DNA from 4 places in the Proteiniborus sp. MB09-C3 genome. Region 4 is predicted to be linked to each of the others. Evidence: riboswitches for the same ligand, from Rfam matches in the RefSeq annotation. Region 4 holds a riboswitch; each other region holds the start of a gene.

Region 1 (7,715 bases), 1.8 Mb from region 4:
GGCAAGATAGTTGATTATTCAGGATGGGCATTACCAGTACAGTATGAGGGTTTAACGCAAGAACATGAGGCAGTAAGAACACAAGCAGGATTATTTGATGTTTCACACATGGGAGAAGTAGACGTTACAGGACCACAAGCATTGGATTTTGTTCAATACTTAGTTACAAACGACATTTCAGTACTTAATGACAATCAAATAGCATATAGCTTTATGTGCTATCCAGAAGGAGGAGTTGTAGACGACCTTTTAGTTTACAAATTCTCAGAAGACCATTATTTCCTTGTAATTAATGCAGCTAATGTTCAAAAAGACGTGGACTGGATTAATGAAAATGCAAAAGGCTATGATGTTAATATTAAGAATCTTTCAGATGATATATCTGAAGTTGCTATTCAAGGACCTAATGCTCAGAAGATTCTTCAAAAGCTAACTGATACAGATCTTTCTGAAATAGGCTTTTTCCATCTAAAAAGAGATGTAAATGTATCAGGAGCAAATTGTTTAATATCAAGAACAGGATATACAGGAGAAGATGGATTTGAAATCTATTTTGATAATGAGCATGCAGAAGCTCTATGGGATAAGCTGATGGAGGCTGGAAAAGAAGAAGGACTTAAACCAGCAGGACTTGGCTCAAGAGATACACTAAGATTTGAAGCAACTCTCCCTCTTTATGGAAATGAACTTGGTAAGGATATTACTCCATTAGAAGCAGGATATGGAATGTTCGTAAAACTAAGCAAAGAAAACTTTATAGGAAAAGATGCCTTAGCAAAGCAAAAAGCAGAAGGATTAAAAAGAAAAATAGTAGGATTTGAAATGATCGATAGAGGTGTTCCTAGACACGGATACGAAGTTTATGCAGATGGAAAGAAAATAGGCTTCGTGACAACAGGATATTTTTCACCTACTTTAAAGAAAAACATAGGATTTGCAATGCTTGATATGGACTATACTAAGCTTGATACTCCAATTGATATACAAGTAAGAAATAGGAGCTTAAAAGCAAAAGTAGTAGATAAGAGATTTTATCAAAAACATTACAAGAAATAAGATAAACTTCAGTAGTACAAATTAACAAATAATACTAAAATTAAGGAGGAATTTTTTTATGAAAATAGTTGAAGGTCTTTTATATTCAAATGATCATGAGTGGATTAAGGTAGAAGGAAAGGAAGCTTATATTGGAATTACAGATTTTGCACAACATAAACTAGGAGAGATTGTTTATGTTGAATTACCACAAGTTGACGATGAACTGAATTCAGGAGATGTTTTCTCAGTAGTTGAATCAGTTAAAGCAGCTTCAGATTCTTATCTTCCTGTATCAGGTAAAGTAGTTGAAGCAAATGAAGAGCTAGAGGGAGAACCAGGCCTACTTAACGAAGATCCATATGCGAACTGGATTGCTAAAATTGAGCTTTCAGATGAATCAGAACTTGAAGAATTAATGAATGCTGAGGAATACGAAGACTTCTGTAGTAAGGAGGAATAGTATGCATAGATATATACCAAATACGGAGGCTGATAAGAAGCGAATGCTTGAAAGCATTGGTGTAAGCTCTGTCAGCGATTTGTTTTCAGACATACCAGATAACTTAAAATTAAATAGAAAGCTTAATATTTGTGAATCAATGTCTGAGATGGAGATTGTAAGGCATATGGAAAACCTTACAGATAAAAATAAAAGTGTAGAAGAATTAGTGTGCTTTCTAGGAGCAGGAGCATACGATCACTACATACCTTCAATAGTAAAGCATCTTGCTATGAGGTCTGAATTCTATACTGCTTATACTCCTTATCAGCCAGAAATAAGCCAAGGAACGCTACAGGTAATATTCGAATATCAAACTATGATAACTAGTATCACAGGTATGGATGTAACTAATGCATCTATGTATGATGGACCTACTGCAACGGCAGAGGCGGCTATAATGGCCTGCGAAAATACTAGACGTAAATCTATTATTGTATCAAAGACAGTTAATCCTGAAACTAGAAAAGTTCTTAGAACTTATCTGAAAGTAAGAGATATTGAAATAATAGAAGTGGATATGGCCGACGGCGTTACAGATGTAGAAAAATTAAAATCTCTAGTAGATAAAAATACTGCTGGAGTTATAGTTCAAAGTCCAAATTTCTTTGGAATACTAGAGGATGTAACTGAAGTTGAAAAGGTTATCCATGAAAATAAAGGAAACCTAATTATGTATGTTGACCCTATTTCACTAGGAATATTAAAAACTCCTGGAGAATTAGGGGCAGATATAGTAGTAGGTGAAGGACAATCTCTTGGAAATAGGCTAAACTATGGTGGACCACATCTAGGATTTTTAGCTGCTACTTCAAAGCTTGTCAGAAAGCTTCCTGGAAGAATAGTTGGCCAGTCTGTAGATGTGGATGGAAGGAGATCCTTTGTACTTACTCTTCAAGCAAGAGAGCAGCATATAAGAAGATATAAGGCTACTTCCAATATATGCTCTAACCAAGGCTTGAACATGGTTATGGCAGCTATATACATGGTAACAATGGGTAAGAAAGGGCTTAGAGAAGTTGCACTACAAAGCACACAAAAAGCACATTATGCTTATAATGAAATGGTTAAGTCCGGTAAATTTAAGCCATTATTCGATAAGCCATTCTTTAAAGAATTTGTAGTTTCAAGCGATATAGATGCTAGCAAAGTTAATAAAGAGCTTCTAAATAAAGGTATTCTTGGTGGATATGAGCTTAGAAAAGAATACAACGAGTTAAATAATGGGCTTCTTTTCTGTGTAACAGAAAAGAGAACAAAAGAAGAAATTGATAAGCTAATTGGCGCTTTGGAGGTGATGTAATATGCTAAGAAATTACGATAGCTTGATATTTGAAATCTCCAAGGAAGGAAGAACAGCCTATAGCCTTCCCCAAAATGATGTAAATGAGCTTTCACTAGATTCAATCATACCAAGCCAATTTTTAAATGAGAGAGAGGTTGATTTACCAGAAGTAAGTGAAGTTGACGTGGTGAGACACTTTGTTAATCTTTCAAATAAAAACTATGGGGTAGATACAGGATTTTATCCATTAGGTTCATGTACTATGAAATATAACCCTAAAATAAATGAAGATATGGCAGCTCTTGATGGATTTGCTGACCTACATCCATATCAACCTGAAGAAACTGTACAAGGCGCACTAGAGCTTATGTATAACCTTGAAACATATCTTTCAGAAATATCAGGTATGGCTAGAACAACTTTACAGCCAGCAGCTGGGGCACATGGTGAGCTTACAGGACTTATGATTATAAGAGCTTATCATGCTTCTAGAGGAGATAGCAAGAGAACTAAAATAATAGTTCCAGACTCAGCTCACGGTACAAATCCTTCAAGTGCACAAGTTGCAGGGTTTGATATTGTAGAGATAAAATCAGATAAACATGGTGCAGTAGATATAGAGGCACTTAAAGCTGTATTAAGTGATGAAATTGCAGGTCTTATGCTCACAAATCCAAGTACTCTTGGATTGTTTGAAAAGAATATAAAAGAGATAGCTGATTTAGTACATGAGGCAGGCGGTCTATTATACTATGATGGCGCTAATATGAATGCTATCATGGGTATTACAAGACCTGGAGATATGGGCTTTGATGTAATGCACTACAATCTACACAAAACCTTCTCAACACCTCATGGTGGCGGAGGACCTGGAAGTGGCCCAGTTGGAGTAAAAGAAGATTTTATTAAGTTCCTTCCATGTCCAATGATAGAGAAAAAGGGTGATATGTATACTCTAAATTATGATTGTCCAGATTCAATAGGCAAAATGAAGGGCTTCTATGGACATTTTGGAGTGATGGTTAGAGCATATACCTATATATTGTCAATGGGTGCAGAAGGTCTTAAGGAAGCAAGTGAAACAGCTGTTCTTAATGCAAATTATATTATGAATAAGCTTAAGGATCACTACTACCTACCATTAGACCAAATCTGTAAGCATGAGTTTGTATTAGGTGGGCTAAAGGAAGATAATTTAGAAGTAGCTACACTAGATATTGCTAAGAGGCTTCTAGACTATGGCTACCATCCACCAACAGTATACTTCCCATTAATTGTTGATCAAGCAATAATGGTAGAACCTACTGAAACAGAAAGCGTTGAAACACTGGATGGCTTCATAGAAACTATGATTAAGATAGCTGAAGAAGCAGAAAAAGATCCTAATCTGTTAAAAGAAGCACCACATAATACACCAGTTAGAAGAATAGATGAAGCTAAGGCAGCAAAAGACCTTATCTTAAAATGGAGTAAATAAATATTAATCTTAAATTCAGGTAAGGCATGCTCCTTGCCTGAATTTTTATATTGCTGGATAAAAAAATAACAATATGACAAAACTATAAAAATAGTTATAATTTTTTGATGGAGTGATTATATGAATCCAATGTTGAAAAAATTAGTAGACCAAGAATTTATGACAGAAGCATTTGCAAGCTATATCGAAGAAGCAGTAGCTAATAAAGACTCTTTTGTGGTTTCAGGTCACAAAGGATGGGGAATTCTACCTCTTTTTGCTACAATAGGTGCTGTAGCTAAGGGAAATTCTTCAATGAAGCAGGTTAAAAGCTTCGAAGACTTAGCTGATGAAGCTGAATACTATTTAATTGGAGATCTTAAGGATATTGATTATGCAAAGTTAATTACTGACACTATGTTAAAACAAAATTCATCAATGATTTGTCTAAAAGATCCAGATCATCCATACTCATTTTTTAAATTACTTGGTGATGTTTATAAAGCTAATGGAGATACTTCCAAGACATATCAAGTACTTGAATGCGACAAGATCAATGATGAGAAAAAATTGGTCAAGATCACTAAGATTACATTAAATGAAAAAGGAAGGCCTTTAAAGGTTGACTTAAGAGGATAGCTAAATGTTTAGACCCGCAGATAACTGCGGGTTTATTGCGGCATTGAAAAAAATCAGGAGTTTAGATTCCTGATTTTTTTATATTTATGGTGTTTTTTAATACTACTACTAGTGTTTTTTAATACTACATGGTGTATAATATATTTAGAGATATTAAAAGAGGAGAGTGATTTAATGAATGAATTAAATAAATCTTTGGGAGTTAATGAAATTTCAAAGAAGGCTTACTCTATAAAGGAGGAAATAGCCAGCAGCATAACTCACGGCGTAGGTGTTCTATTTAGCGTAGTCACTTTGACTATTTTGCTCATATATGCTATTTGGGATAAAAGTACAATATCAATAGTGGCCTTCAGCATATATGGATTTTGCTCCATCTGTCTGTATACATCTTCAACCCTATATCATAGCTTTCAAAATGAAAAAATAAAAAAGATACTTAGAGTATTTGACCATTCTTCAATATTTTTATTTATTGCAGGTACTTATACTCCAGTTACATTGCTATCTATGACAGGATATTGGAGAATAGGTATATTAGTTGCTGTATGGACTATAGCGTTATTTGGCATAGGATTTAAGATATTCACCTATAATAAATTCGATAAGTTTAAAATGGTTTCTGTACTTATGTATGTGCTTATGGGCTGGATAGTAGTTATAGCAGTAAGGCCTATGCTGCAGATGGTGCCGAAAGGATTTTTCATTTGGTTATTGGCAGGTGGAATAGTCTATACATTAGGAACAATATTTTATTCAGTAAAGAAAATTCCTTATAACCATGCTATATGGCATTTATTTGTACTAGGCGGAAGTGTAATGCACTTTCTAGGAATATTTATATATTTGAAATGAAAAAGCTGAGAATTCTCAGCTTTTTCATTATACTATAATCTCAATTAGATGAAACAATAATAAAAAAATAATGCAAAGCTATTAAATCTTAGCTATAGTACTAAAGTACTAAAAAGCACATAATTAGGAAAACACTCTATTAATCAACGATATTTTGCAGACATAAAATAAAGATTTTGGTATAATATTTTGGTGATAAAACAAAGCTAGCAGGATAATTTTTGAAAAAGGTAAACTTATTGAAAAATAAGGACGCAAGGCTACAGGCCTAAAGTCAAATGACCATGGTAGCTGGGCCACCAGATTATTGCATGTAAGCCCATATCTCTCCATGCCTTTTCGACATGTAGGGATTTTTTGTTTTATTGTTAAAATAACTTGGAAGGAGGACAAAATTATGACAGAGGATATCGAAAAAGCAAACGATGCTGATGAGATAGTTGCATGTTTGAATTGCAGTAGTTCAGTAGTAGAACCTGAGTATAAAGCACCTTTGTGTAGCGAGTGTAGGGACAAATTATCAAATCGTCCAATACCACTATGGATAAAAGCTTTCTTTGGTATTATATTTATTGTTACTATTCTATCTCTTATAATGTTTCCAGCTCTACTGAAAGCAGGTGTTGCTTATGAAAGAGGGGCTAGGGCTGAAAATGAAAGAAAATACATTACTGCTATGAATGAGTATGAAAGGGTTTTAAACAAGTATCCTGACTCAACTCTTGTTTTGGCTAAGCTTAGTATTGCATATTATGAGAATGATAAAATTGATAAAGCAATAGATGCAATTGATATGATAATAGGGGAAGAGGCAGAAGAAGACTTAATAGACAGGATTGATACTGTTATGGATAATATAGCTACATTTTATTTCCTCAATGAAGGCTTAAATAAAATATTGAATAGTTCAGAGCAGGACTATTATACTGAAGAACTTGTAGCTCAGCTAGAAACTTATGTGAATGAACATCCAGAAGATGTTGCAGGAAAGTATTATTTAGCAGATGCTCTATATGAGTTTGGAGAGTTTGATTATGCTGAAATTTTAATAAGAGAAGTTATTAATTCTAAACCTGAATTTCATTCTGCATACTTTTTTCTTGCCGCAATATGTAGGGAACAAGAAAGATACGATGAAGCTTTAGAATACTGCAAAGAAGTGTTGAGCATGAATGCTGAAAATCCAGGAGCATACATAACTATATCCAAAATAGAGCTTAAGAGAAATAATGACGAAGTTGCTTTGGAAATGGCAGAAAAAGCATATAAACTTGACAAAGATAACAATCAAGCTGTTTCAAATCTCTCTCTAGCTTATCATTATAACGATATGATAAGTGAAAGAGACAATATGTTTAATCTTCTTGTAGATAAAAATGCTGAATATGAAACCGAATTTTTGACATCAATTTTTAACGGAACATATCAATGGAGATAAATAAGCGAGGTGTAATATTATGTTTATCATACCAGGATTTTTAATATCAATAATAACTTTTCCTGGAGTAATAGTTCATGAGCTTGCTCATCAACTGTTTTGCAAAACATCTAGGATTGCAATCTTTGATATTTGCTATTTTAGGTTTGGAAATCCATCAGGCTATGTGGTTCATGAAGAGCCTAAAAATGCGAAGCAGCAAATTCTAATAGGCGTAGGGCCTTTTATAGTAAATACGGTAATTGGTGCATTAATTTCACTGCCTGCTGCTATACCAGTTATTAAATTTAAGAGCGGGAATATTTTAGAATATGTATTGATTTGGCTTGGTGTGTCCATAGCTATGCATTCTTTTCCTAGTGTACAAGATGCAAAAAGCATATGGGCATCTATAAGAAAAAAAGAAACACCTATTATAGTTAAAATATTTGGGACTCCAATAGTTGGGATAATTTTAATATGTGCTATTGGCTCTGTGGCATGGCTTGACTTAATTTATGGAATG
Region 2 (7,715 bases), 1.3 Mb from region 4:
ATGGTTTGGAAAAAGCCCTATCAGCTATAAAACCTTTCACAAAGGGCAGACTCATTTTAGTTTTCGGTGTTTATGCAGCTCCAGGAGAAAAAGGAAGAGCTAAGCGTTATGCCATGGGTAAAGTGGCAGCTAAGTATTCTGACATTGCCGTCGTAACATCTGATAACCCCAAGGATCAAGACCCTAATTCTATCATAAAGGAAATTGTAGAATCTATAAAAGAACATAATGGTACTTATGTATCTTTAGTTGATAGGAAGGAAGCAATTAGATATGCTATTGAAATAAGCAAAAAAGATGATATTATTTTTGTTGCTGGAAAAGGGCACGAAACCTCTCAGAAAATAGGTAAAATAGAAGTACCTTTTAATGAAACTGAAATTATTACGGAAATTATAAAAAGTAGTACTAAGAAAACAAGTTAATTGACTGGCACAATACATTAGGTTACAACAATAAGAGAGGGTGATAAAAGTGTGTGGTTTTGTGGGGTTTGCTGATACGACTTTAGCTATAGATAAAGAAAAAGTTATCAAAGAAATGATGGATACTATAATCCATAGAGGTCCTGATAGTGGAGGAATATATACAGATAATAATGTCGCATTCGGCTTTAGACGGCTTAAGATTATTGACTTATCAGAGGAAGCTAGTCAGCCAATGTATAATGAGGATAAAACTTGTGTAATGATTTTCAATGGGGAAATATATAATTATCAGGAGCTGAGAAGTGAGCTTCAAGAAAGAGGACATATATTTAAAAGTAATACAGATAGTGAAGTAATCATACATGCCTATGAAGAATATGGAACAGACTTATTGCATAGATTAAGAGGAATGTTTGCTTTTTCAATATGGGATACTAAAAATGAAATAATGTTTTTAGCTAGGGACTATTTTGGGATAAAGCCCCTATATTATACTCAAAATACTTCTGATAATTCATTTATATTTGGCTCTGAAATAAAATCATTTTTAAAACAGCCAACGTTCAATAAAGAATTGAATAAAGATGCATTAAAGCCATATCTTACTTTCCAATACCCAGTTCTTGATGAAACCTTTTTTAAAGGTGTATACAAGCTTAAGCCAGCTCACTATATGATATATAAAAAAGGTAAAATACAAATAAAGCGTTACTGGGATCCAATGTATAATGAAAAAGATAACAGCCTAGAATATTACGTTGACAAAATAAAAGAGACTGTGGCTGAATCAGTTAAATATCATAGAATTAGTGATGTAAAAGTAGGTTCATTTTTATCTGGTGGAGTAGATTCAAGCTATATTACGTCATTATTAATGCCTAACAAAACTTTTTCAGTAGGCTTTAGTGATTATGAAGATATGTATAATGAAACAAACTTGGCTAAAGATTTATCGGACATGTTAGGGATAGAAAATCATAGAAAATTCATATCTGCTGAAGAGTCATTCGAAATGCTTCCGACTATTCAGTACCATATGGACGAGCCACAATCAAATCCATCGGTTGTGCCGCTATACTTTTTAGCTAAGCTTGCAAGAGAGCATGTCACAGTAGTATTGTCAGGCGAGGGTGCGGATGAAATATTTGGAGGATACGCTTGGTATGAGACAACACCAACAATGAAGAAATATAAGAAGATACCTAATTTTATTAGGCGTCCAGTTTCACTAGTCTGCAAAGCATTACCCAAGAATAGGATAACCAATTTTCTAGTAAAAGGCGGGCAAAGAGTAGAAAAGTGGTTTATTGGTCAAGCCAAAGTTTTTGAAGAAGAAGATGCATTGAAAGTGCTAAAAGATGAATATAAATCTGGCCCCTCTGTACAAAGTATTACAAAGAAAGTGTACGAGAAGGTCAAGGATCAAAGTGATGTTACTAAGATGCAGTATCTTGACATGAATTTGTGGTTGCCAGGAGATATTCTTCTGAAGGCTGATAAAATGAGTTCAGCACATTCGATAGAACTAAGAGTTCCATTTCTAGACAAAGAGGTCATGTCTTTAGGAGCTCAAATACCCGTAAAATATCGTGTCAATGATAAAAATAGTAAATACGCATTGAGAATTGCTGCAAAAGATACATTGCCAAGCGAATGGGCAAATAGAACTAAGGTAGGATTTCCAGTACCAATTAGATATTGGTTCCGTGAGGAAAAGTATTATAATATGGTAAAAGAAATGTTTCAGTCGGACGTAGCAAAAGAATTCTTTAATATTGAGGAAATTGTGAAATTAATTGAAGAGCATTATACAGGTAAAGAGAACCATGCTAGACAGATATGGACAATATATGTTTTTCTTATATGGTATAAAAAGTTTTTTATAGAATTATAATAGCACTGTAGAGTAGAGTTGCTTCATCGGATAGTATTTCTTTGATGCATTTTCTATATTTGAAACATCAGAACATGTATTTCTATTATGTTTTCATGCTAGATATCTATATTTAACGCCAGATATAAATAGTATAATAGATTCAGCTGAGCAAAGAATTATTTTATTAAGGGTATAATATTATTGTATTAAGAAATAAAGTGGGAGGTATGGCATGATAGTAACTACAACACCAAATGTAGACGGTAGAAAAATAAAAGAGTATAGAGGTATAGTCTTTGGAGAAGTAATTTCAGGTGTAAATTTTCTTAAGGATTTTGCTGCTGGACTTTCAAATTTTTTTGGAGGACGTTCACAATCTTATGAGGGAGAATTGATCAAAGCTAGAGAAGATGCATTGAGAGAAATGCAATCAAGAGCTTCTGCCCTTGGATGCAACGCAGTTGTTGGAGTTGATATTGATTATGAGGTTTTAGGAGAAGGAGGCAATATGCTTATGGTAACAGCCTCTGGAACTGGAGTTGTCCTAGAATAGTGGAAAATAAAGCATAAGTTATAAGAAACGACAAAAGTCCTGAGATATGTCCCATTATGCTAGATAGCAAAACAATAGAGCTATTAGCCAAAAGGGGAGTATATCATTATTTTGTCGTTTCTTTACCGTTTTTCTATACTAATTTTAAAATTGCCAGTACTAATAATAGAGCACCTGATAACCATGATAAGTTTATTTTTGCTGTTTCAGCAAGCTTTCTACCTAAGAACAATCCGGCTAGAATAGCAATTGCACCTGCAACTAAGGAAAACAGAATTGCAAGGATGTAATTAACCTCTCCTAAACTGCTTGCAAATCCTACTGCTAACGAATCTATGGAGAGAGCTATGGCAAGGTATAAAGCCTCCCTAGGATTGAGGTTTTTTGAATTATCTAAATCAGCTCTTGTTTCATCTAAATAAATATCCAGTACAAGCTGCATATCTGCAAATCTAAATTTAATTCTTTTATTTGAGCTTTCACTTTTCCTTAAATTAGCCTTTACAATCCCTTCAAGCAAATAATATATACCTAACAGCATAAGAGCTATAAAGCTAATTGTAGTAGCAAATCTGTTTGGCAATACCATTTTCAATATGGATCCTAAAAAAAGAGAAATCGCAAGAATAAAGGAGCAAATAGTACTAATAACGGCTACCGATGAAATAGGTATTTTAATCTTACTTGTTCCATAAGCAATGCTAGCTACAAAAGCATCTAAGGATAAAGCTATAACTAATAATAAGGCTTCTAACACAGAAACGCCCCCTCAACTAAAATCTAACATTATCATAATACTCTTTAGTAATTAAAAGGTTACAAGGGATGTTTCTTTTATCAAGGCTCATGTACTTCCTTAGATAAGTTATTTTCTTTTATAAAATTATGAAGTAAGTTAAAAAGTTTTTTTTTCGATTCACCAATATCTTCTGCATCGATAAAACTTAATCCAAATAAAAAAGTCGTAATAAGTTTTGCTGTATTAATAGAATTTATATCCTTTTTATAGCTTCCTTTCTGTTTCCCATTTTCAATTATTGAAGAAAATAATTTTATTTTTATATCGATTAATTCCTTAAGCAATTCTTGCATTTTTTTATTGCTTATGTAATGGTATTTGCTTACTATTATGATAGCATTATAATACTCATTTTCTAGCTTAAATAAAGAGTCTATATAATTATCCATTACTTCTACAGGATTCTCATCAGCGAGCACAATAGACTCTATAATACTTTTTTGCTTATCAACAATATATCTAATACAGTTTTCCCATAGTTCCTCTTTGCTAGAAAAATAATTATATATAGTAGTCCTTTTTATTTTTGCTAGCTTGGCGATTTTATCCATATCAATTTCGTTAAATCCGAATCTGGGAAAAGCTTCAATTGCCTTAAGTAAAATCAATTCTCTTGTCCCAGAAACAAAAAAACCATCTATATCAGAGAAACTGTTTAGATGGTTTATTAAGTCTTCTTTATTAGAAAAATAATTATAAAAAGTGGATTTACTGATTTTACACTTTCTTGCAATATTATCTATAGTAATAGCATCTTCGCCATTAATCTCTAGGATTTCTTTTGCACAAGAAAGTATTTTTTGACGATATATCTGGCTTTTGTCCATAACAATCACTCCCATTATTTTGTAATTTATTATTATATTCGCTTCATAAAATGTATTAATTTTATAAAGCAGATATTAATATATACCCCGCCTATTGTGTCATAAGAGTAGTAAATGGATATGTTTGAGATTACCATAGAACTTTTTCCTTATTATAGCATAAAATGTTGACAAAAGTGGAAAATAGTACTACAATAATACGTGGTGTCTAATATAGTAATATTATATGTAAAAACTATTTGTACAATACAATGAAAATATATAAAAAGCTAATTTATCGAAGGATAGAGACGCGAAACCACGGATATGACATGTACGACACTATAATGACTGGGTTGTAAATATGTTTTTCCATGATTTTTTAGCTGTGGTTTTAACAGAACTCACAGCTTTCTTGCATCTATTTAAAAAGGCTGATATTTGTAGAAAAGGTTGTTCTCTTAGCAAGGTGTTAGTTTATCATAATTTCTAAAGGAGAGAATTATAAATGAAATTGACAGTGAGAAAAAAGCTAATATTTGGATTCAGTGCCTTAATTATTTTAATGATTATATTAGGTGGTGTTGGAATATACAGTCTTTCAGTAATTAACAATGAATTAACTGTTTTATATGACATGCACTTAAAAGGCATTGAATATATTAAAGATGCACAAATAAATCTAGCATCCTTGGGAGAGGACAGGGGAATGCTGATATTAGCAGTAGATTCTAAAGGACGGGAAACAGCTGCTAAAAGTATGAAGTCTACATTTGAGGAATTTGAAAAAAACTTAGAGGATTTTAAAAGTACAATAGTAGATGAGGAAGGTAGAAGTATATATTCTGAAATAACAAAACTGTGGGAAATACTAAAGCCTAACGAGGAAAGTGCTATTGCATTAGCTACAAGTGGCAAAATTGAGGAAGCTAATCAACAAACTATGGTAAATCGTCTTAATTCTGAGCAAATAGAAATAAAAATCAATTATCTCGTAAAGCAAAAAAGTGAATTAGCAGAGGCGGCTAATAATGGAAGCGACATGCTATATTCAGAAACATTAGTCATATTGATTATTATAATTGTACTAAGCGTACTAACAGGAATAATAGTCTCTTTATACATATCTAATATAATTTCCAAGCCAATAACAGTAATGGCTGGAGCTACGAAAAAAATAGCTGAAGGTGATATAACAGTACAAGCTATAAAGGTTAAAAATAAAGATGAAATTGGTGAATTAGCAAATTCCTTTAACATAATGACTGATAGGCTAAGAGATATGATAATAAAGATTACAGAAGCTTCTCAAAGTGTTGCCGCCTATAGTCAGGAGTTATCAGCATCATCTGAAGAAACAACAGCTGCTGCCGAGCAAGTATCTAAAACTATACTGGAGCTGTCCAGCGGTGCCGCAGCACAATCCGAAGAATTAGAGGCTACCAGCTCCCATATAGGTCAAATTTCTTCTGCAATACAGCAGGCTGCAGCAAATACAGAATCTGTAACTAATGCAAGTAAGAATGCTTCTGATGCTGCCAACGAAGGAGTAAGAGAGGCAGAAAATGCAGTAAGAAAAATTGATAGAGTAAAGCAGGTTTCCATAGAAAGTGCGAATGTTGTTAATGCCTTAGGAAAAAAATCAGAAGAAATTGGACAGATTGTAGATGTCATTAAGAATATTGCGGATCAAACAAATCTACTAGCTCTTAATGCTGCTATAGAAGCTGCTAGAGCAGGCGAACAGGGAAGGGGATTCGCAGTTGTTGCTGAAGAGGTAAGAAACTTAGCTGAGCAATCTTCTGCTTCGACCCAGAAAATTGAAGGATTAATAAAAGATATTCAGAGCGAGACAAACCGTGCAGTCAATGTTATTGAATCTGGAGGACAAGAAATTCTTGAAGGAGTAGAAGCAGTAAACAAGGCAGGAAATACTTTTAAGTCTATAGTTAAGGAAGTTGAAAACGTGGCAGAACAAATAAATGAAGTGAGTGCAGCTACACAGCAGATAGCTTCTGAAAGCAATGAAATAGTTAAATCGATAGATAGCATTGCAGCTATATCACAACAGACAGCAGCCTCTGGCCAAGAAGTATCTGCGGCTTCTGAAGAACAGACTGCTTCTATGGAGGAAGTAGCAAGCTCTGCACAAGAGCTAGCTCATTTAGCAGAAGAGCTATTGGAAACAGTTTCAAGATTCAAGCATTAAAAATTATAATAACTGAAGGAAGGAGGAAGATATGCTAACGAATCTATGATTAGTAAGTACAGTTTTGTGTTATTTACATGTTAGCAAAATTATAATAATATGATTAGAAAAGCTCGTGATATTATGATAAAAAACTTTATGCTAGTAAATCTTGTTGATAGTATTACATTGATAAACAACATTATATTAGATAAAGGGATACATCATTTTCCAGTGGTGGAAAATGGCAATATTGTTGGAGTAATAACAGATGAGGAATTAATAAAAGCCAATCCTGAAGACATTGCAGCTAATGTGATGATGGGAACATTTTTATATGTAAATTCAGAAGCCTCAATCGAAAATATTAGAGGAATATTTAAAAAAGAAAATCCTGACTTTTTGTTGGTTAAAAATAAAAATAAAATAGAGGGTTTGATTACAGAGGATTTATTAATTGCTAACTCTGACATTTAGATAAAGACGTAGATGTAAAGAAGTATCTTGCATCTACTTTTTTATTTTAAAATTAAGCCATACTATTTTACAAATTATCTTTAAATATTTTAATGCATTTAGTTATTTTTTTTATATTATCTGTAGAAAGCCCATCTACTTCATAAAAGAGCTTTTCTAGTGCGCTAGTCTTATTTGCATAATAAATAGAGTCTTCTTCCTTGATTCTAGACTGTGTTTTTATAGTATTGTTTTTTAACGAATGTCTAATAGTAGTAACACCTAATAAATAATCTATTGAAACATTAAACAATCCTGCAATTTTTAGGATAAGCTCTGGATCATTTGGAAATCTAGTCCCTTTCTCATAATTGCCAACAGATTGTCTACTGATATTTAGCTTTTCGGCCAAGTCATTTTGAGTTAAATTATTTTCTTCTCTAAGAAGTTTCAATCGCTCTGAAAAGTTCATAAAATCACCTCTTAAATATCCTAACATAAAAATATATATACTAATTATTATGCTACAAAAAGGGGAATATTATGATATAATACATACATATGAGTACATATAAAAGAAAAACAGAAAACATTATGCTTAAAAACTTT
Region 3 (7,715 bases), 1.5 Mb from region 4:
ACAGAACTTACAATTACAGATTCCTTTTTTACAACTGCTGATGGTTCCATATTTACTCCTAGCAACAGTATGGTGTTTATAAAAGATTCCTTGAGGATAATTAAGGGTTCTGAAATTTTAAAGGAAGATGATGATTATATTATTCAAGATAATGGTGCAGGTGGATTCATCTTATCATTTACGAATCCTATAGATAGGGCTAAATACGAAATTTACTATAAAACTTCCTTTGACCCTAATGAAGTATTATCACCTGAAAGTGGAGGCGAACTAAATCCAAATAGAACATATATAAACCAAGCTGTTTTTTCGGGCACCACTAAGGATGTAAAGGGTTTAAATCATGACATAAATGAGAAAAGAACAGCCAAATACGACATAAATCAAGTGGTATTCAATGGCGGCAAAAAAGATGTAGACCTTGACAGAGAAAATAGAAAAATCAAATGGACCATCTATGTAAATGCCCTAGGTCAGGATTTAACAAAAAGAGAACCAGTAGAATTTTTTATCACCGATACTCTCAGTTCTACAGACTCTACAGATCCAGGTCAGGTATTTGATAAAGGTTCTATAGTCGTTAAGGAGTATACTCTAAACAAGGATGGCAGTATAATTCCTGGTGCTGTCCTGCCTAAAGAAGATGAAAACGAAAATTACAATTATACTGTTGCTTGGAATGATACTGAACATGAATTTACTCTTACATTTCCTCATGGCATAAAGAAACCGTATATGGTAGAGTTTTATACCAACATTGTTGGACTATCCAAAGAAAAGTATAAAAACTCTGCGCAGATTACAGGCAGAGTTGAAGCATATACAGCAGAGGAGAAATATGAGGACTATAAGACCTTCCTTATTAAAGATGCAGGCACAACTACAGTATATTCAGATGATGAAATTAACTGGAAACTTACCATAAATGAAAGCTTATCTCCTATAGAGGCTGGTGCAGTTTTAGTTGATACTATAAGTAAAGGCTTAGTGTATATAGAAAACAGCTTAAAGATTAAAAATCCTGATGGAGATGAACTATTCAGAACAACCGAAGATACTGAAGGTGATTATACTCTAGAGAACGAATTAAATGCAAAGGGAGAAAGAGTATTGACCATAACCTTTAAGGATGGGTTTAATACTAGATACTTTGTTGAGTACACTACCGTAGTAGTTGCTGGAAATGGAGAGCAGATAAATAACAAAGCAGTATTTAATGGTGAAAGTACTACAACCACAGATACAGAGGATATAAAATTCAACGTAACTCAATATTCAGGTGCAACGGGCAGTGGTGTACGTTCAGGAAATATAAAGATTACCAAATATAATACAGAAAATGAGAATAAAAAGCTTAAAGATGCAGAATTTAAACTATACTATTTACTAAATGGAGAACCTTATTACGTTAAAGCCAGTGATGGTACCGATATACATCGCACAAATAGTCAGGGAGTTCTAGAATTTAAAGGATTAAATATAAGAACCTACTATTTGCAAGAAGTAAAAGCACCAGCAGGCTATGAAAAAATGGATAAGGAAGAACTACAAGAAGCATTAAAAGACTATGAAATAGTAGAAGTAAACAACGAAGAAGGTAGCAAAGATGTCAGCATAAAGCTAAAATTGGACAATATTAACAAATCAATTGTATTAGAAGTTCCAAACAACAGAATAAAAATCAATGTAGAAGGAACTAAAAAGTGGTTGGGTGGGTCAAATGACAAGCCAACTATAAAACTTCAACTATACCAAAACAGCAAAGCTCTTGGTGATCCAAAAGAACCAATAGAGACAGAAAATGGAATTGCAAGCTGTACTTGGGAGAATCTATATAAGGCAGATGAAAATGGTGAGGACTATGTCTACACAGTAGACGAAGTAAATGTTCCAGAGAATTATATAAAGTCTGTTTCAGATGATGGGCTAACAGTAACTAACACTTATGTATCTTCGAAGATAGAAAAAACAGGTAATAAGGTATGGGTAAATGGTCCAGAACCAAAACCAACTATACAGTTACGATTGCTTCAAAACAATGTTCAGTATGGAGAATTAGTAACCTTAGCTGATGGAGAAATATCCTATACTTGGACTGATTTAGATAAGACCGATGTACATGGGATAGATTACAAATACGCAGTAGAAGAAGTAAGCATTCCAGAAGATTATGGTATGTCGGTATCAGATGATGGATTAACTATAACCAATACCTACCAATCACCAAAGAGAGATGTAATAGGTAAAAAGGTATGGGTGAATGGGCCGTCTATTAGACCAACTATAGAATTACAGTTATATAGGAATGGAATTCCATATGGTAGACCTGTAGAACTAAGTGGTGAGGCAATTAGTTACAAATGGTCAGGTTTAGATAAAACAGATGAAAAAGGTATTGATTATGTTTACACTGTGGACGAAGTAAATGTTCCAGAAAACTATGAGAAGTCAGTTTCAGATAAATATATGACAGTAACCAATACCTATATAATACCTAAGATAGACATAACAGGTAAAAAGGTATGGATTGGTGGATCAAGTACAAGACCAGCCATAGAGCTGCAACTATACAGAGATGGTGAAGCTTTTGGGGAACCAGTAAAATTAGAAGACGGAGAAACAGAATATATCTGGACTGGCTTAGACAAAACAGATATAGATGGAAAAGAACATAAATATACAATAGACGAGGTAAAAGTTCCAAGTGGCTACAGAAAGTCAATATCTAGCGACGGACTAACTATCACAAATAGTTATCGTCCACCAGTAGACCCAGAACCACCAACAAAACCAAAAGAACCCGAGAAACCAACAGAACCACCAACAAAACCAGAAGAACCAGAGAAACCAACAGAACCACCAACAAAACCAGAAGAGCCAGAAAAACCAACTGAACCAGAGCCAGAACCTAAACCAGAACCAGAAGAACCAACAATAGTCACACCACCAGAAAACGGAACAGTTGAGTTTGACGAAGATGGCAACTGGAAGTACACTCCAAACCCTGGATTTAAGGGCAAGGATAAATTTGTCATAAGACATCCAGATGGGACAGAAGAGCTCATCGAGATAGATGTAGACGATATCCCATTAGGCACAGTACTTCCTAAAACTGGGGAAGGCAGCAAAATAGGATATTATATAACAGGATTACTATTAGTATTTCTAGGACTATTCCTAAGAAGAAAAATAGTATAAAAAAAGTAGAACTACAGCAAAAGGGTGCTATACGAAGTAAAGGGAAATAGTATGAAAGGCAGAGGCTAAAATCTCTGCCTTTTAAACATAAAACTACTAGTATTGAAGAATATATAGATGATAAAATTATCATTAAAAAGATGATTTAAAGGCAGGGTAAAGAATGAAGAGAAAAATAATACCATGGATAATAATCATCACAGGTTTATTCATAGCTGCATATCCAAAAGCATCAGAGCTATATGCAGACTACAAACAATCTAAACTTATAGAAGAGTGGCAGCAAAGCCTCTCTAGAATAGATAGTGTAGATATGGAAGAGGAAGAAGAAATTAATAGCTTAGAGTCATACGGCGAGGAGGAATTAGAAATAGGCGCAATCGAAGAACTAAACTCCCGTGAGATAAGAGAAAGAGAAAAGAAAAAGAAAGAAGAAGCAGATAGGGAAGAAAAGAAGAGAAAAGAAGCAGAAAGAGTAGCACAAGAAAGAGAAGAATATATACAAAAGCACATGGAAGGTATTCTTAAAATAGAAAAAATCAAATTCAGTCAGCCCATACTAAAAGGAGCTACGCAAAACAACCTAAACATATCAGTAGCCAGTGTGGAAAACACAGGGAGAGCAGGAGAAATCGGAAACTATGCCATAGCAGGACATAGAAATCGTAGTTTTGGAAGGAACTTCAATAGACTAGAAGAGGTCGAGATTGAAGATAAAATAGTAGTAGATATTGGAGATAGTCAGTTTGAATATACTGTTACAGAAAAGCTATATGTTTATCCAGAAGAAGTCTGGGTATTATATAGTAATAAGGAGGATAAAGAAATAACCTTAATAACCTGCCACCCTATGAAGAACCCAACTCATAGGCTGATTATAAAAGGGAAAATACTTGAATAATCCTTAAACCGTAAGCTATGAAAATAGAATCATAGGACTGTAGCCCTATGCAATAATTGGACAAGCTATGGTAAAATTAAGAAAATAAATATATTTTTTTATCAGTGACTTTTCACCGATAAAGGCAAACCTAGTGAAAGCTAGGGACGCAAAGCTAAAGGGCCTTACTTAAAAATAAGATGGCAGCCAGTTACCGAAAGGAGAGTTTTTTATGTTAAAGAGAAATCTTGTGCTCTTCTTACTAGTCATTTCATTATTATTACTTTCTACAATAGCTTTTGCTTCAAATTCAAATATTGATAAAAGCCAATTAGAAAATGGATTAGTAACTATCACTTATATACCAAAAAAGGATGTTGCAGCAAAAGTAATGATTACTAAAGGCGATATAAAATATACTTATGATATAAAAGCAAACAACAGCTATCCGTTACAGCTTGGAGATGGAAAATATACTGTTTCTATTTTAGAAAATGTAGAAGGTAACAAATATAGACAAGTAGAAAAAGAAGAGATAAATCTAAAGCTATCAGATGCTAATAAAGTGTTCCTACAATCTAATCAGATAATAAACTGGAACGAAAACATGGAGGCTATGAAAAAAGCCAAAGAATTAGCTAAGAATGCAAAAAATGACAAGGAAAAAGTAATTGCAATTTACAATTTTATTATAAACAATATTAGCTACGATAATGACAAGGCTGCAAGTGTACAAGCAGGATACATACCTTCCATAGACATTATATTAAAAGCTTCAAAGGGAATATGTTATGATTATGCTACATTATTTGCAGCAATGCTTAGAAGCCTAGATGTACCTACAAAGCTAGTTATGGGAAGAAAAAATGATGTAGAAGCATATCATGCATGGAATCAAGTATATCTAGAAGATTCTAAGGAATGGGTAACTATAGATACAACTTATGATGCAGCACTTAAAAAAGAAAATGCAGCTAGCTCAATGATAAAAGACGAGAAAGAATATAAAATAGAAAAACAATACTAGTACTATGTTAATAGAAACCACTGGTTTAGGCCAGTGGTTTTTCTATATGCTGAATAAACTAAAAAGGCAATGCGAATGTAGACAGAATCTGGAAGTATTATAATAGATACTACTAAAACGACTATTAGATGCCATACCATAGGAGATATAGTACCTCCTATAACCATATAAAATTCCTTAGTGACAAACGCCCTGCTTCCTTTATAGGGTAAATTAGCTATACCTTTAAAATCGCCCTTTAAAGCCTTAAAAGTATAGAGACATACCCAGCCTGATACAGAAGAATAGAATAACATATTAAGTATAAGCTTGTCATTACCCCTAAATAGCCTGTTAATTTCCAAAAAGGACTTCAAATCTTAAATCATGTAATAAAAAAGAGTCATTGATGTCTTTCTTTTATCATATAATCCTACAGAAATGACCATTTCCATATTCATGCATAGTTAATCTTCCGCATCCTCTAGATATTTTCTTGAATAGTGTTTCTTTGCAGTCATTCATAAATTCAATTCCACTTATTGCTGTTATACCACTAGCTTTGTAGGCTTTAGGATAAAATGGGACGGAGAAGCCTATAAGAGCTATTTCACGAGCATTCGTACACATCTTAAGTATTTCATCAGTTGTATGATTTATCATAGTTGTTCCAGTTATAATAACTACATCACATTGAGGCAATAATTCAGTTTGCATTGAAATTGGATATACTGAAGCGCCTTCAACACTTCCTTGAATATCTATTGCTCTGTCAAAGGGAATATATCTTTTTACCCTTGATGCTAGATTTTTAACTAAAGGAGGCATATGTCCGATTACACCTACAGTATCTTTAGATGTTATTTTTTCATATAATGTATCCATATCTTCAGTAGATTTAGTAGTACGTATGTATTTATTTGCTGCATTTATAACAGCACAGCCTAAACCTCTTTGCAAATCCTCAGCTCCTGTAACAGCCCATTTAGCACAATCAATTGCTTTCATACCTATCATTTCCTCACCATATGAAAATATAGAGCATCCCGAGGGCAGTTTTTCTCTCATTAAGTATATAAAAGCAACATTATCATTTGACAGTTGAACACCTGCAAAAGATATTCCTACGATAACGTCTTTAATATAAAGACCCTCCAAATCATTTTTTGCAATATCAAAGACCCTTTCAATTAGCATTTAGCTATATACCCCCTTTTCATAATAAATTATGATATATCAGGAAAATTATAGCACATTAGTTTTGCTGTTTAGCATAGTATTCAACATTTCTATTTAACTTCAGAGCCTGATAGAAATAATCAATAGAGGGTTTGTTGAATAATTTCAGGGTGTACCTTATAATTGGATTGTACATAGGAATATTAAGGGTTTTAGCAATTAATGATTATCTAAAACAGGAGGGACTGTAAAATGAAAATGGATTTTTTAAAGAAAATTCTTGCGTTATCCATTGCTTTAATAATGAGCATAGGACTTGCTAGCTGTGGACCCAAAATACCTGTAGAGAACCCAGCTATTGAAAGTAATACGCCTTTGACTGAAGAAGATACTCCTTCTACAGAGGAAAAGATAGTTAGAATGGATCTAAGTGATGTAGGTTACCCATCTGTTTATACAGTGTCCAAAAAAGGACAGGGCTATGTTGCTCTTCAATTTATTTTCGATACACTTATATGGAAGGATAACACAGGAGAAATTCCATATCTTGCAGAAAAATATGAGGTTTCCGAAGATAATAAGACTTATACTTTCTATTTGAGAAAGGGAGTTAAATTTACTGATGGGGAAGAATTCAACGCTGAGGATGTTAAGTTCACATTTGACTATACTAAGGAACATCCTTATCATTATGCTTCTACAAGCATGGTTAAAGAAACAAGGATTATTGATGATTATACAGTAGAAATCGAGCTTTCAGATGTTTATGTTCCATTTATAAGTGATGTTGCAGGCTGTCTACCAATACTTCCTGAGCATATCTGGAAGGATGTGACTGAGCCAGAAACATTCACAGCTCCAGAGGCAGTAATTGCTACAGGTCCATTTAAATTAGAATCTTATGATAGTGCTGCCGGAGTATATGTATATACTAAAAATGAGAACTATTTTTATGGAAAGGTTGCTGCTGACAAGCTTATAGTAAGCAACTATGACGATGCGAGAGAAGCATTTGTTGCGGGAGATCTGGATGTTTCCGCAACTATGGGATATAAAAAAGCTACTAGCTTTAAGAATGATGATAAGTATAAAGTATTAGAGGGTCCAGGCCTTTGGGTAAGTAGATTGTATTTTAACTTTAATGAGCCTGCTTTTAATTCAAAGGAAATAAGGCAAGCGATACATCATTCCATTAATTTAGATGAAATAGTAGATAAGGTTACAGGTGGAGCAGCCATAGTGGGTAGTGCAGGGCATCTCCAACCTAATACACCATGGTACAATCCTGATGTTAAACAATATCCTTATGATGTAGAAAAGGCAAAAGCATTACTTATAGAAGCTGGTGCAGTTGATTCAAACAATGACGGAGTAATGGAATACGATGGAAAAGAAATGAAATATGAAACAATATTCGGTGAAAAGGATGTTCAATACGCAGAGCTTGTAGCG
Region 4 (7,715 bases):
TTTCCCGAAACAAATACATTGCCTGACCTAATGCCAAATTTACCCGTTCCCCCTTTGACACTTTTATCATTATCAGGAACCTTATCTACATAGATGACTAAGTTTTGTATATCTTTTGATATGCTCCTTGTTATTATTTCATCTGAATTTTGGTTTCTAATCTTTACTGTATCTCCGTCAAGAAAAATGCAGGTCCGTCCATAAAACACCATGTCATCTTTTTCTGCCCAATCCTTCAGATTTTTATTTGAAGCTGGAAACTCTAGCTTCTTAGTTTGCATAGGTTGAGATGGATCCTGTACTTTAAAATCTGGATTATATCCAGTGCCTCTTTCTAGTTTATTGACATAGCTTACTGTATCATAAAAAATAGGTCTATTTTGTATTCTAATATCTTTATTAGTATGCAAAGGACCATGACTCTCATCTCCAGTAGTCCACCATATATTGGGCCCATCATCATCACTAACATAAACATGATGTACAAACTGTTTTTTTCTAATTTTAGCTAGTATAGTTCTTTTTATAGTGGGATTTTCTTTCGTCCAGCCTGTAGATTTTATAGTAACAAATCTATCAGCATCACTGGGTTTAGTGACGTCTAACACATAATAGCCCTCTTCAAATTCTATTGGTTTATTCATCAAATCTTCATGAGCAGCAGTGCTATAGAAGTTCAACTCATCATTTAAATACCAAAGATATTGATTGTAACCAGCTTCAGCATATTCAAGAGCTTTTTTAGATGAATTATCTATAATATTAAATTTAGCTTGGTTTGATGTTATTGATAGGGTTACAAATCCAAATATAGTCACGATAGATAGTACGACTAAAACTAATGGTATAGTAAGACCTCGATTATTCTTAAGAATTTTCATCTTATCCCTCCATTTACTCAAATTCAGTCCTGCTTTTGGTTACTAAATACATGTCTATAATAATCGGTGTACTATTTTTGCCAGTATATATTTCTATGTTCACCTTTACCTTTCTTCTATTATCCCTATCTCCAAAGCTCTGCTGTGAAGTATTAATATATGATATCTCACCAAATATGCCATCATTTGTAATATTTGATAACACTACCTTCTCACTAGTAAATGGGTTGGTAAATTTAAATGGATATTTACTATTAGCAGCTTTTTTTATATCTCTTTTCATTTCATTTCCTTCAAGTCTATATCTTACTAGCTCTGGAATATCATCATTGTCTATATCAGTATATATGTACAGAACATTATTATTGGAATTAGCTGGCTTAAAAAGTACAGTATTATCTTCAACAGCTTTTTTAGCTTGACTTGCTTCCTTCTGTATATTATTTATAAATACTCTTATATCCTCACTGGAGTTAAAAGTATCTTTAACATAGTTAAAGCTTTTTGTAGACAAAAAGAATAGATTATATGAAATCATTATAATAATAGCTACAAGTGGTACAACTATTAATAGTTCAATTAATGTTATTCCTTTTTGATTTCTTATAGGATTTGTTCTAATAAGCATATAAATCAAGCTCCTAATTATTTGGGGTTAAGGTACATTTGTTTAAATCCTTTGATAATCTCATTCCATAGCTATTGATCAAACAGTCTGGATTGATGATTTCAAAATTTATAATATCTTCGGTAAAATTCTTACTACCATCAAGTGTAATTTTAAATGCATTATTTTTTCCAGATATAATTTGTGTAATCGTATAATAGCTTTTATCAATTAACTCATCATTTAATGTAAACTCCATAAGCTCTATATTATTAACCTGAGATGTGAAATTAATAATAATTTCTGTCAATTTATTGTTTGTTTTTTTGTACACGCTATTTTCATCTAAAGCAAATACTATATCCAATTTTTCAGTTGTTGCTTTATTGAGATCGTCTATGTCAAATTTGCCATCCCATAAATAACCTGTTTCACTCCTGGTAAAAAAATATCTATCTTCTCCGTTTTCTATTGTATATTCGTAATTCCATAGCCTCCAAAATTTTATGCTAATCAGTTCTTCAATACTAACTTCCAGCAGCATATGTTCTTCACTTTCTCCCTCTGATGGAATGTATGATTCACCAGTAGGCTTAATTTCTACCTTTGCAGCTTTGGGATACTTATTATCTACAGGTAATGCAATATATCCTGGAAGGTCAATATAAAAGTTTATTTCTGGATATTTAGGCTTATTATTTTTATCCCATTTTGGAACAATCACTTCTTTATCTAATTTCCAATCAGAGCTTGCAGCATTAACCCCATTTGGCATAACCATTATTTCAAAATAGCTCCATTTAATAGGTTGTACTTTATACGCTCCATTCATTAGATTTCCTATTAAAGCTATACCGCCTCCATCTGTATTAGCAAAGGTTGAATATAAAGTTGACTGTCCTAAGCCAATCATAACATTTTTAACTCCTTCATTAGCCCCTCTTAAAGTTGCAGATACTTTTACCTGACCTGGGAGAGTTGGTATCCTTTCACCTTCTCTAGATATTAATGTACCCAGTACAGAATACTCCTTAATTTCCCCAGTAAAAACATCCTTTGCTTCTACAACAACATCAACCTTTTTTGTAGCCTGAGGTACTGGTTCACCTGTGCTTGACTCAGAGCCTTCCCAATATACTCCTGTAGTTACGTGATATTTAACTCCCTTTATTGTTACAGAATCATTATCATTCATATAATAATCATCTTTGACAATTCCCCTTGGCGAATATCCAGAAATATCTAAACCTAAGTCGTCATAGTCCAATGTTTTTAGCCATTCTACTTGTGTGTATGCTAAATTTAAAGCATTAAGTCTTATATTATTCCACTTTGCATACTTTACTGAATAAATAGACATTGGTATTATAAATACACTGATAATACCCAGCAATACTATAGAAAAAATCACTTCTATTAAAGTAAATCCTTTTGTTTTATTTTTTCTCAAAGGAACTTCCTCCCTAGACTAAAAACCTTAGAACATACCAATTAATAATTCTGTCTCCGAAAAATAGAGTAACAATAAATGCAATATTGATAAAAGGTCCAAAAGGTATAGCATCTTTTTTCCCTTTTTTATTTAGGAGTAATAAGAATACTGAAAAAACGGCTCCAATTATAAAGGATAATAATATGTTCAAAAGAAGCTTCTTTATTCCAAGCATAAAGCCTAATACACTAATAAGCTTTATGTCTCCTCCTCCCATGCCACCTTTTGAGACTATAGCAATAACTAGAAATAATCCTCCTCCTAATAATAGAGCTAATATGCTATTCATTAGATTAAATGGTGTTTTATACAATATAAATAATGTGAGCTTATGAATAATAGTTATTATGAAAATAATAATTACTAAAGAATCCGGTATTATTTGATGATAGTAGTCTATTAAGCTAATGACAATTAAAATGCTCACAATAGAGCTATAAAAAAAGAAATCAATTAATAATCCATAAAAATGAAAAAATATAGCATATAAAATACCATTCAATAGTTCAACAATGGGATACTGTGGGGAAATGGACTCCCCACAATATCTACATTTGCCTTTTTGCAATAGAAAGCTAAGTACAGGAATAAGGTTGTCCCATTTTAAAGGAGTGCTGCATTTAGGACAATGGGAAGAAGGATAAGCTATAGACTCTTCTCTAGGTATTCTGTATATGCATACATTTAGAAAAGAACCTATTAAAGTTCCGAATATGAATGTTAGTATGTACATGGTAAGCTCTCCTTTAGTCAAATTTTCTGTTTACTTTGAAGCATTTCAATTAAAAAGTTATATTATGTGGGACAAGGTCCTGTCCCTGAAGTCCTTCAAAAGTTATATTATGTGAGACAAGGTTCCTGTCCCTGAGGTCCTTCAGGATAAAATTCCTGTTCTTGTGCTCTTCTCTCTAGGTTCTCAATTCTACTCATTTGATACTGTTATATCTCCGCCAGTAGAAATCGTTACTTTATAATCTTTTCCATTAACTTCTGCGTTAGAGATTCCAGTAGGTGCTTTAGGCCATTCCTGAAGATAATTTCCCCAACCATTATCATCGTCTTTATTTGCTTCTGTCCATACTACATCAGCCTCAGTTGGGACTCCTTCATCTGCTATATACATTGTTGCTGCACTTGTAAGTACTTTAATATTAGCCTGATGTGCAGTATCTGCTGCTGCTTTTCTTGATGTAGTTAGCTTAGGTACCGCAATAGCTGCCAATATACCCAGTATAGCTATAACAACAACTAACTCCACTAAAGTAAATCCTTTTTTATTTTGCTTTAACTGCTTTAACTGCTTTAAAATAAATTCGAACATATCTGTTCCCCCTTGTTATTATTTTTTATCAATACCATATAATAGATGCAACTATTATTTCTTTTCTAAACCACCACCCTTCGAAAATAGTATTAAAAAATTGTCCTTTGGTACAAAAAAAGCTGCACAAATAACACTAAATTATTTATGCAGCTGAACGATCATGGCTACTTCTCAGTAGCTTTAGACTCTAGCTTTGCGTCGCTATTTTTCAATAGCTTTGCCAATTATTCTGTTGATATCTACAATAATATTTTAGTTACTAAATCCTGTCAATACAAAATTTGCTATTTTTCTAGTGTTTTTTTGCTTTTACATCTGTACAGTATTGACCATGTCAAACATTGGCAGTGCCATGGCTATGACTATAAATCCCACTACTAGCGCCATGAATACTACTAGAAGAGGTTGGAGCATTTCTGTCATTTTTTGAATGGCTACCTCTACCTCTTCGTCATAGAAGTCTGCGCTCTTATTTAGTATTTCATCTAGTGAGCCTGATTCTTCTCCTATTTTTATCATTGAATCCACCATAGGAGGAAATACCCTAACTTCTTTAATTGTTCTGGATAGAGGAATTCCTTTCCTTACTTCTTCCTTTGCATTTTCTAGTCTAAGGCTTAAAAACCTGTTGTTGACTATTTTTGATACTACATCTAGAGCTTGAAGTAAGGGTATCCCACTTGATAGAAGCGTAGACAATGTTCTAGTAAATCTTGAAGTAGCTATCTTTATGCTTGTGTCCTTAAAAATTGGTATTCGAAGCTTTAACCCATCAATAAATAATCTTCCAGATTCTTGCTTTCCAAAATATCCTATAATAAGTGCTAAAATAAGTATTGAAGCTAAATATATATACCACTGGTTTTTGAGAGAATCACTGATGCTTAAAAGCAATTTAGTTGGAGCTGGCAATTCTATTCCACTGCTTTCAAACATTCCAATAAAAGTAGGCATGACAGCCACTAACAAGAAAATCACTACTGCTATTGAAACAACTCCTAGAACAATGGGGTAAATCATTGCTCCTTTTACTTTATTTTCGATTTTATTCTCTTTTTCATAATGTATTGCCATTCGTTCCATTATTACATCAAGGTTACCACTTACTTCTCCTGCCTCAACCATGTTTACTAGCAAGCTAGGAAAAACCTTTTCGTATTTTCTCATTGATTCAGATAAAGTCATTCCTTTTTGTACATCATCAAAAACAGCTCTTGTTGCATTTCTCATTGCTTTATTTTCAGTCTGGACTTCCAATATATCTAGACATTTAATTATGCTGACACCTGCATTTAGCATTGTGTAGAACTGCCTGCAATATACTGCTATATCCTTTTTAGTAACCTTTTTCGAAAAATAAGACGATACTGGTTTTTCTTCCTCTTTATGCTCTATTGATATAGGCATGTATTCGTTATTTCTTAGCATCGATAGTACTTCTTGTTCACTGTTAGCCTCATAGATTCCTTCTATAATTTGTCCGCTATCTGTAACTGCTCTATACATAAACTGCATAAAATCACCACCTGATTATAATACATAGTTTCTGATAATATCAGTATTTACAGACTGATTCAGTGCCGTTTCCCCACTTATCAAGCCTCTTTTGTATAAAGATAATAGTGAATTATCCATTGTCTGCATACCAAACTTGGCACCGGTTTGGATTGCTGTATCAATTTGATGAGATTTTTCTTCTCTTATTAAATTTCTAATTGCAGAAGTAACAATCATGACTTCAAATGCAGCTACTCTGCCTTTTCCATCTAATCTAGGTAAAAGCTGTTGAGATACAATTCCCTGAATAACCGAAGAAAATTGAATTCTAATTTGCTGCTGCTGATAAGGAGGAAATACATCTATTATCCTATCTATGGTCTTTGCAGCTCCTAATGTATGTAAGGTAGATAAAACAAGATGCCCTGTTTCAGCAGCTGTTAATGCAATACTTATAGTCTCCAAATCTCTCATTTCTCCTACAAGGATCACATCAGGATCCTGTCTTAGGGCAGACCTAAGAGAATTTGCAAAACTCAAGGAATCATTGCCAATTTCCCTTTGATTAACTATGCTTTTATTATGTCTGTGCAGATACTCTATCGGATCCTCTAAAGTTAATATGTGACAGTTTCTCTCACTATTTATAGAATCTATCATTGAAGCCAGCGTAGTAGATTTTCCACTGCCAGTAGGCCCAGTTACTAGTATTAGTCCCCTTGGAAGCTTTGATAAGTCCTTAATAATATTCGGCAATCCAAGCTCTTCCATAGTAGGTATAGTTGGAGGAATAATCCTAATTGCCAATGCATAGCTTCCTCTTTGCTTGTAGATATTGATTCTGAATCTTCCTATTCCAGGACTAGAATATGATGTATCCAATTCTCCCTTTTCAAACAATTCATTTATTTGTCTTTCATTCAATATTTTTCGAGCAATTTCCTCGGTAGCAGCAGGCTTTAAAACCTCTTCGCCCATCTTTACAAGCTTACCATCTATTCTGTATGTTATAGGTATGCCTACTGTAATATGTATATCTGAAGCATTTTTTTTAATTCCATCTTCAATCAAATCTAAAAAATCCAACTTCATTTTCCCCCTAATCTATGGTATATCCAATTCTGAATACCTCTTCTATTGAAGTTATTCCCTTTAATGCTAAATTAACTACATTATCATAAAGAGTTGTCATACCATTCTTTATAGAAGCTTCTTTAAGTTCATCAGTAGTAGCTCTATTATCTATTAGCCTTCTTATATCCCTATCTATATACATTATCTCGCCTATAGAAACTCTGCCTCTATAGCCTTTAATGCATTTATTACATCCAGTTTGTTTGTAAAGAGTTACATCTTCTTCTAATTCAAGTCCCAAAATCTTTTTTTCTTGAGAACTGGCTTTATAAGGTGTTTTGCAGCTAGGGCATAATTTCTTTACTAATCTTTGAGATATAATACCTATAACAGAGGTAGATACTAAATATGGCTCAATTCCCATATCAATAAGTCTCACTATAGTGGAAGCAGTATCATTGGTATGAAGTGTAGATAAAACAAGATGGCCTGTAATTGATGCCCTTACTGCAATCTCTGCTGTCTCTGAATCTCTTATTTCTCCGACCATTATTATGTCAGGGTCTTGCCTTAAAATAGACCTTAAACCTTTTGCAAAAGTTAAACCTGACTTATTATTTACCTGTACTTGATTGATGCCTTCAAGCTTGTACTCAACAGGATCCTCAACAGTTATTATGTTTTTCTCCTCATCATTTAAATCTTTTAAAATTGTATATAAGGTTGTACTCTTTCCACTTCCAGTAGGTCCGGTCACTAATATTATCCCATAGGGCTGCCTTAATATCTTGTTAAATACCCCTAACTCCCTATCTTCAAATCCTAAATCCTCTTTTGAAA

The links. A riboswitch is a leader RNA that binds a small molecule or an ion and turns the genes downstream of it on or off. The one in region 4 is predicted to bind cyclic di-GMP.
Region 1: it holds a riboswitch for cyclic di-GMP, as region 4 does, so the genes downstream of both, QO263_RS02680 (tetratricopeptide repeat protein) here and QO263_RS12760 (type II secretion system protein) in region 4, are expected to answer to the same signal.
Region 2: it holds a riboswitch for cyclic di-GMP, as region 4 does, so the genes downstream of both, QO263_RS06380 (methyl-accepting chemotaxis protein) here and QO263_RS12760 (type II secretion system protein) in region 4, are expected to answer to the same signal.
Region 3: it holds a riboswitch for cyclic di-GMP, as region 4 does, so the genes downstream of both, QO263_RS01060 (transglutaminase-like domain-containing protein) here and QO263_RS12760 (type II secretion system protein) in region 4, are expected to answer to the same signal.

What each region holds. Positions count from the first base shown of each region.
Region 1 is NZ_CP127161.1:554,503-562,217, forward strand. It holds gene gcvT (glycine cleavage system aminomethyltransferase GcvT) at 1-1,056, shown strand, start outside; gene gcvH (glycine cleavage system protein GcvH) at 1,115-1,498, shown strand; gene gcvPA (aminomethyl-transferring glycine dehydrogenase subunit GcvPA) at 1,500-2,840, shown strand; gene gcvPB (aminomethyl-transferring glycine dehydrogenase subunit GcvPB) at 2,842-4,299, shown strand; gene QO263_RS02670 (hypothetical protein) at 4,420-4,917, shown strand; gene trhA (PAQR family membrane homeostasis protein TrhA) at 5,092-5,772, shown strand; cyclic di-GMP riboswitch class I at 5,992-6,076, shown strand; gene QO263_RS02680 (tetratricopeptide repeat protein) at 6,170-7,210, shown strand; gene QO263_RS02685 (metalloprotease family protein) at 7,230-7,715, shown strand, end outside.
Region 2 is NZ_CP127161.1:1,321,418-1,329,132, forward strand. It holds gene QO263_RS06355 (UDP-N-acetylmuramoyl-L-alanyl-D-glutamate--2,6-diaminopimelate ligase) at 1-425, shown strand, start outside; gene asnB (asparagine synthase (glutamine-hydrolyzing)) at 475-2,322, shown strand; gene QO263_RS06365 (putative heavy metal-binding protein) at 2,537-2,857, shown strand; gene ytaF (sporulation membrane protein YtaF) at 2,991-3,614, opposite strand; gene QO263_RS06375 (TetR/AcrR family transcriptional regulator) at 3,695-4,483, opposite strand; cyclic di-GMP riboswitch class I at 4,741-4,826, shown strand; gene QO263_RS06380 (methyl-accepting chemotaxis protein) at 4,971-6,671, shown strand; gene QO263_RS06385 (CBS domain-containing protein) at 6,795-7,127, shown strand; gene QO263_RS06390 (helix-turn-helix domain-containing protein) at 7,195-7,578, opposite strand; gene QO263_RS06395 (hypothetical protein) at 7,701-7,715, shown strand, end outside.
Region 3 is NZ_CP127161.1:214,955-222,669, reverse strand. It holds gene QO263_RS01070 (collagen binding domain-containing protein) at 1-3,198, shown strand, start outside; gene QO263_RS01065 (class D sortase) at 3,362-4,099, shown strand; cyclic di-GMP riboswitch class I at 4,213-4,297, shown strand; gene QO263_RS01060 (transglutaminase-like domain-containing protein) at 4,311-5,105, shown strand; gene QO263_RS01055 (hypothetical protein) at 5,108-5,449, opposite strand; gene QO263_RS01050 (DUF364 domain-containing protein) at 5,508-6,281, opposite strand; gene QO263_RS01045 (ABC transporter substrate-binding protein) at 6,516-7,715, shown strand, end outside.
Region 4 is NZ_CP127161.1:2,607,043-2,614,757, forward strand. It holds gene QO263_RS12740 (hypothetical protein) at 1-881, opposite strand, end outside; gene QO263_RS12745 (PilW family protein) at 895-1,509, opposite strand; gene QO263_RS12750 (type IV pilus modification PilV family protein) at 1,523-2,938, opposite strand; gene QO263_RS12755 (prepilin peptidase) at 2,952-3,713, opposite strand; gene QO263_RS12760 (type II secretion system protein) at 3,903-4,301, opposite strand; cyclic di-GMP riboswitch class I at 4,447-4,536, opposite strand; gene QO263_RS12765 (type II secretion system F family protein) at 4,614-5,819, opposite strand; gene QO263_RS12770 (type IV pilus twitching motility protein PilT) at 5,835-6,893, opposite strand; gene QO263_RS12775 (GspE/PulE family protein) at 6,901-7,715, opposite strand, start outside.